DNA from 2 places in the Microbacterium sp. SLBN-154 genome. Region 2 is predicted to be linked to the other one. Evidence: predicted binding sites of a transcription regulator. Region 2 holds the regulator's gene; the other holds the start of a gene.

Region 1 (3,408 bases), 1.0 Mb from region 2:
GGCCGCAACGGCGGGCACGCGCTGGTACCAGCGGCGCGCCGCCTTCTGCTCGGCCGGACCCTTGGGGTCGAGCACGGCGAGGTCGGTCGTGGCAGCAGCCGCGGCATCCGTTGTCGCCAAGACACCTGCCGCGCCCACCGCAGCGCCCGCGGGAACGAGCGCAAGGGTCGTGGCCGACTCATCCGCGGTCACCGGCACGAGGGCGCGGGCCGCGCCCAGGGCGATGGATGACTTCGGGTCGGCGTCGATCGCGATCGGTCGGTCGAGCCGCTCGGAGAGGCGCTCGGCCACGAGCGGGATCCGGGACGAACCGCCGATGAGGAGGATGCTCTCCAGAGCCTCGGGCTCGAGACCGGCCGAGTCGAGCCCGTCCTCGAGGGTGTCGATCGTGCGCTCGATCGAGCCGTCGATCATCTCCTCGAACTCCTGGCGCGTCAGGCGCACGCTGGTCGCCCCGGAGGGGAGCAGCACCGGCACGGTGACGTCGGAGTCGAACGAGAGGGCTTCCTTGGCCTCGACGCACTCGCGGCGCAGCTGCGCCAGCGCGAGGCGGATGTCGGGGTCGGCGTCGTTGAGGTCGGCTTCGGCGACGCCCGACGAGCGCAGGACGTGACGGAAGACGGCGTCGTCGAAGTCGGCGCCGCCGAGGTTGTCGATGCCCACCGGGATGCCCACGGGAGCGAAGGAGCCGTCGGCGCTCTTGCGCAGGATGACGGAGTCGAATGTGCCGCCGCCGAGGTCGTAGACGGCGAGCGCCTGCCCGGCCTCCATCACCCGGCCCGACTCGTAGTGACGCGCCGCGGCTTCGGGCTCGGTGATCAGGTGCACGTCCTTGACGCCCAGCTTGTCGAGCGCCGACAGGATGAGGCCGATGCGGTGGGGACCCCACGCGGTGGGGTGGGTGAGCATCACCGCCGCGGGGCGGGAGCCCTCGCGCTCGACGACCGCGTCGACGACGGCCGACACGGTGTGCGCCCACAGCTTCTCGGCCGGGATCGAGCGTCCGCCGGCGACCACCGGCACGTCGTCGCCGATGCTGCGCTTGAACTCGCGCACGAGCCGCTCGGGCTGCGTGATACCGCGACGTTCGGCGGCGTCTCCGATCAGCAGTTCGCCGTCATCAGCGACGAACACCACCGTAGCGGCGCTGTCGTTGCGACGGCCCAACGGGAACGGTGCCGCGACGATGCTGCCGTCGGGCGCAGTGCGCGCCGTTGCCGCAGCGATCCGCGTCGTTCCGACGTCGATCCCCAAAAAATACGTAGCCCCAGTAGCCAAGTTCTCATCTCCCCCAAGAGAGTCGATTCCGGAACCTCCCCAGGTTCCGCCCCAATTCGACTCTATTTGCCGCGTTGTTCGTCACTGAGTGGTCTCAGCTGTGAGAGCGGCGTCCCACCTCGGATGATACACACCTCCTCGGACCTCCGGTAGGTGGCCGGCGACCGTTTCCCCGTGCGTCGCGACCTGCTAGTGTGCGCGCTCCGAATCTGGCACTCACGTTGCGAGAGTGCCAACGGTTTGCCTACACTGGATTAGCACTCTCAAGGTATGGGTGCTAACCAGTCTTCATCTCAAGAAAGAAGAGGTAGACCGTGACGGTTTCCACTCAGGTTTCCATCAAGCCGCTCGAGGACCGCATCGTCATCAAGCAGGTCGAGGCCGAGCAGACCACCTCGAGCGGTCTGGTCATTCCCGACACCGCCAAGGAGAAGCCCCAGGAGGGCGAGGTCGTGGCCGTCGGCCCCGGCCGCATCGACGACAACGGCAACCGGATCCCGCTCGACGTCGCCGTCGGCGACCGCGTGATCTACTCCAAGTACGGCGGCACCGAGGTCAAGTTCGGCGCGGACGAGTTCCTCGTCCTCTCCGCCCGCGACGTGCTGGCGGTCGTCGTCCGCTGAGTCCATCTCGGCGACACACTCCACGGGGGTCGGATGCTTCGGCATCCGGCCCCCGTTTCGTGTGCGCGTGCGACGTCGAACAGGCCACGGATGACCGATCGGCCCGTCGTCCGTCCCGCCACCCGCGCGTAGGCTGAATCGGTGACGCGCGAGACGACCGAAAGGGCCGGGGGAAACGCCCCGCCCACGGATCCGACACGCGAACGCACACTCGGCGCCATATATGCGCTGGCGGCCTACCTCATCTGGGGTTTCCTGCCGCTCTACTTCTTGCTGCTCGAACCGACGGGTGCGTTCGAGGTCGTCGCCTGGCGCATTCTGCTGTCGCTTGTGTTCTGCGCGCTGCTGCTCGCGGTCACGCGTGGCTGGGGGAAGTTCCTCGTCATCCTCCGCACCCGCCGGTTGCTGCTGTGGACGGCGGTCGCCGGCATCCTCATCTACATCAACTGGCAGGTGTTCCTGATCGCCGCCCTCACCGGGCATGTGATCGAGACGAGCCTGGGGTACTTCATCAACCCGATCGTCACCGTGCTGCTCGGTGTGGTGGTGCTGCGCGAGCGCCTGCGGATCACGCAGTGGGTCGCGCTCGCGATCGCCGCCGTCGCCTGCATCGTCATCGCCGTCGGCTACGGCGCCTTCCCGTGGATCGCGCTGTCTCTGGCGTTCTCCTTCGGTCTCTACGGTCTGGTGAAGAAGCAGATCGGCCCCTCCGTCGACGCTGTGAGCGGCCTCACGCTCGAAACCCTGTGGCTGACCCCCGTCGCCGCCGTCGTGCTGGTGAGCGTCGGGGTCACCTCGGGCATCACGATGGGCACGGCGGGTGTCTGGCACGCCGTGCTGCTGTCGCTGGCGGGCGTCGTGACCGCCACCCCCCTCCTCTTCTTCGCCGCCGGCGCGCGGCGCGTTCCGCTCAGCCTGATCGGACTGCTGCAGTTCGTCGCGCCCATCCTGCAGTTCCTCACCGGCGCGTTCCTCCTGGGCGAGCCGATGCCGCTCGAGCGATGGATCGGCTTCAGCCTCGTCTGGATCGCCCTCGTCGTGCTCACCGTCGACTCGATCCGTCACGCCCGCCGCGGAGTGTCGGATGTCGGCGCGGTGACCTGATCGGTCAGGTCAGCCAGTCCGACAGCCGGGTGGGCGCAATCCTGGCGTTCTCGCCGGGGAGCAGTTCGTCACGCTCGATGGCGGCGCCGAAGTAGAGCGCGCGCGGGTCGGCGATGACGGGTTGGTCGTCGCCGATCGCCGCCAGGCAGCGCGAGACGAAGTCGGCGAGGGCCATCACCTCGGGCCCGGCGATCTCCGAGGCGCCGCCCGACGGCGCCTCGTCAGCGAGACCCGCGAGCTGCACCGCGACGTCGTCGCCTGCGATCGGCTGCACCTCGGCGTCGGCGACGCGCACGTCATCCGTCCCTGCGGCGCGCGCCTGGGCGCCGATCTGCGCACCGAACTCGAAGAACTGCGTGGCCCGCACGATCGAGAACGGCACCCCCGATCCGCGCAGAATCGC
Region 2 (3,408 bases):
CTGGCGACGCTGGATCGCTCGCACCGCACCGGCGCGGTGGCAACAGCCGTGGCCGCCGCCCGCGAGGCCGGGCTCGGCGTCAGCATCGACCTGATCTACGGCGCTCCGGGGGAATCACTGGCCGACTGGCGCACGTCGCTCGAGACGGCGATCGCACTCGACCCCGACCACCTGTCCGCCTACGCCCTCATCGTCGAGGACGGGACGGCGCTGGCCCGCCGCATCCGACGGGGGGAACTCGCCCTGCCCGACGACGATCTGCAGGCGGAGATGTACGAGCTCGCAGACGATCTGCTCACCGCGGCAGGGATGGCGTGGTACGAGGTGTCCAACTGGGCTCGGACCCCCGCCGATCGCTGCCGCCACAACGCCGCCTACTGGCGGGGGAGCGACTGGTGGGGGTTCGGCCCCGGCGCGCACGGCCACGTCGCCGGAACCCGCTTCTGGAACGTGCGTCATCCGGCCGCCTACGCCCAACGGCTCGCCGAGGGCCTGTCCCCCGCGGCGGGGCGCGAGGTCCTGTCGCCGTCCTCCCGGCTCCTCGAGGCGGTTCTCCTCGGCGTCCGCACCCACGAGGGTCTCGCCACCTCATCCCTCCCGTCGGGCGCGAGTGCCGCCCTCCCTGGGCTCGTGGCGGACGGCCTGGTCGAACCACACACCGTCGATCGGGTGCGGCTCACCCGGCGCGGCCGACTCCTGGCCGACCACGTCGTTCGCACGCTCACGGCCTGACATGCCGTGACCCGGCCGTCCGACGTCGAGGGTGTTCCGATAGAATTGGCACTCGAATCCCACGAGTGCCAGGGGTGTCGGCAGGCCGACGGAGGGGGTGTCATGGTCAGCGAACGCGGATTGCAGGTGCTGCGCGCCATCGTGCAGGACTACGTCGACACGCGCGAACCCGTCGGCAGCAAGGCGATCGTCGAGCGTCACGCCTTCGGCGTCTCCGCCGCCACCATTCGCAACGACATGGCCCTGCTCGAAGACGAAGACCTCATCGTCGCCCCGCATACGTCGTCCGGGCGCGTCCCGACCGACAAGGGCTACCGCGTCTTCGTCGATCACCTCGCCCAGGTGCGGCCCCTGAGCCCCGCCCAGCGGACGGCCATCTCCTCGTTCCTGGAAGGCCCCTCGGACCTCGACGAAGTGCTCGCCCGCACGGTGCGCGCTCTGACGGTCCTCACCGGGCACGTCGCGATCGTGCAGTATCCGTCCTTCGCCCGGGCGACGGTCTCCCACGTGGAGCTCGTCCGCCTGGACGCACTGAAGGTCCTGGTCATCGTCGTCACCGACACCGGCAGGGTCTCCCAGCGACTCGCCTTCCCGGGGGTGGAGATCGATGAGGACCGGATGCAGCGGATCCGCGGCCGGGTCTCCGACCTCGTCGTCGGAGTGCCGGTGCGGGAGGGTGTGGCCGGGGTCGCGACCGCTGTCGGAGCGGGCGAGACTCCCGGGGATCCCGACGGCCCCGCGCTCCAGGCGATCCTCCGGGTCATCGGGGAGGAACTGGATGACTTCCGGCAGGACCGACTCGTGCTCGCCGGCAGCGCCAACCTCGCCCGCAGCGAAGCGGACTTCCGCGGCAGCATCTACCCGCTGCTGGAGGCCATCGAGGAGCAGGTGACACTGCTGAAGCTCATGGGCGAGATGGTCGCCGACGATCAGGGCCTCGCGGCGAGCATCGGGCGGGAGAACGAGCCCTTCGGCCTGAGCGAAGCGTCGGTCGTCGCAAGCGATTACGACGCGACCGGCTCCCGTGCGCGCGTCGGCGTGCTCGGACCGACCCGCATGGACTACCCGACCAACCTCGCGGCCGTTCGGGCCGTGGCGAGGTACCTCACTCGTCTCCTGGATGAAGACGAGAACGCCCGCTGACGACAGCATTCCGCAGACTCCCCGCGCCCGGCGCGGCAGGAAGGTGAAAGTGGCTGACCACTACGAAGTACTCGGTGTGGCGCGTGACGCCAGCCCCGACGACATCAAGCGCGCCTACCGACGGCTGGCGCGAGAGCTGCACCCCGACGTCAATCCCGGGGAGGACGCGGCGGAGCGGTTCAAGCTCGTCACGCACGCCTACGACGTGCTGAGCGACCCCGACCAGCGCGCCCGCTACGACGTCGGCGGTGACACCGCCTTCGGCGGGGCCGCCGGCGGATTCGGCGGGTTCAGCGACATCTTCGAGACGTTCTTCGGCGGGGGTGGAGGCGGCGGCGCGCGCGGTGCCCGGCCGCGCTCGCGGCGCGAACGCGGCCAGGACGCGCTGGTTCGGATCAACCTCGAGCTCAAGGACGTCGTCTTCGGCGTGCACCGCGACATCGAGGTCGACACCGCCGTCGTGTGCGAGACGTGCACCGGATCGTGCTGCCAACCCGGCACCTCACCCGTCACGTGCGACATCTGCCACGGCACGGGCCACGTCCAGCGGCAGGTCCGCAGCCTCCTCGGCAACGTCGTCACCTCCCAGCCGTGCTCGGTGTGCCAGGGGTACGGCACGACGATCCCGTATCCCTGCGCCACCTGCCAGGGGCAGGGACGTGTCCGCTCGCGCCGCACGGTCTCGATCGACGTGCCGGCGGGGGTCGAGAGCGGTCTGCGTCTGCAGCTGCCCGGATCGGGCGAGGTGGGCCCCGCCGGCGGACCCAACGGCGATCTCTACCTCGAGGTGAACATCGCGCCCGACCCGGTGTTCTCACGCGACGGCGACGACCTGTTGGCGACGCTCGAGGTGTCGATGCCGGACGCGATCCTCGGCACCCACACGACGATCGACTCGCTCGACGGACCGGTCGATCTCGAGCTGAGGGCCGGCGTGCAGTCCGGCGACGTGCTGACGATCAAGGGCCGTGGCATCACACCGCTGCGCGGCTCGCAGCGCGGCGATCTCCGAGTCGGCGTGCAGGTGGTGACGCCCACACGGCTCGATCACCGGGAACGCGCTCTCATCGAAGAGCTCGCCAAGCGCACCAAGCCCGCACCGCCGCGGCTCTCCGAATTCCACCAGGGCCTGTTCGCCAAGCTCCGGGATCGCTTCCGGAACGGTTGAGCGGTGCCCCTGCACTTCCTGTCCTCCGAGGCGACGGCGACACCCGTCGGCGGCGTCGTGACCCTGACCGGTGCCGAAGCGAAGCACGCCGCCACAGTGCGGCGGGTGCGCGTCGGTGAGAGCGTGACCGTCGGCGACGGCGCCGGGGTGTGGCTCGAGGGCAGGTGCGAGTCGGTCTCCCCGTCGACGGTGGCGGTGCGGGTGTCGGCGAAATCGCACATCGCCGCCCCTGTTCCCCGCGTCATCCTGGTCCAAGCCCTGGCCAAGGGCGACCGCGACGAACTGGCCGTTCAGGCAGCGACCGAGCTCGGCGTCGACGAGATCGTCCCCTGGCAGGCCGGGCGGAGCATCTCGCGCTGGGACGC

Evidence for each region. Region 2 encodes HrcA, which represses chaperone genes, less so after heat shock. Its sites were predicted from a motif close to TTNGCACTCGNNNNNNNCGAGTGCNAA; they were not measured.
Region 1: a site for HrcA is predicted at 1,488-1,514, ahead of groES (co-chaperone GroES). Genes of this name have one in related genera too.

The regions. Positions count from the first base shown of each region.
Region 1 covers NZ_VFNL01000001.1:1,206,490-1,209,897, forward strand. The annotation lists gene FBY40_RS05980 (Hsp70 family protein) at 1-1,278, opposite strand, end outside; gene groES (co-chaperone GroES) at 1,593-1,901, shown strand; gene rarD (EamA family transporter RarD) at 2,043-3,005, shown strand; gene FBY40_RS05995 (SDR family oxidoreductase) at 3,010-3,408, opposite strand, start outside.
Region 2 covers NZ_VFNL01000001.1:2,214,185-2,217,592, reverse strand. The annotation lists gene hemW (radical SAM family heme chaperone HemW) at 1-732, shown strand, start outside; gene hrcA (heat-inducible transcriptional repressor HrcA) at 835-1,875, shown strand; gene dnaJ (molecular chaperone DnaJ) at 1,925-3,043, shown strand; gene FBY40_RS10735 (16S rRNA (uracil(1498)-N(3))-methyltransferase) at 3,047-3,408, shown strand, end outside.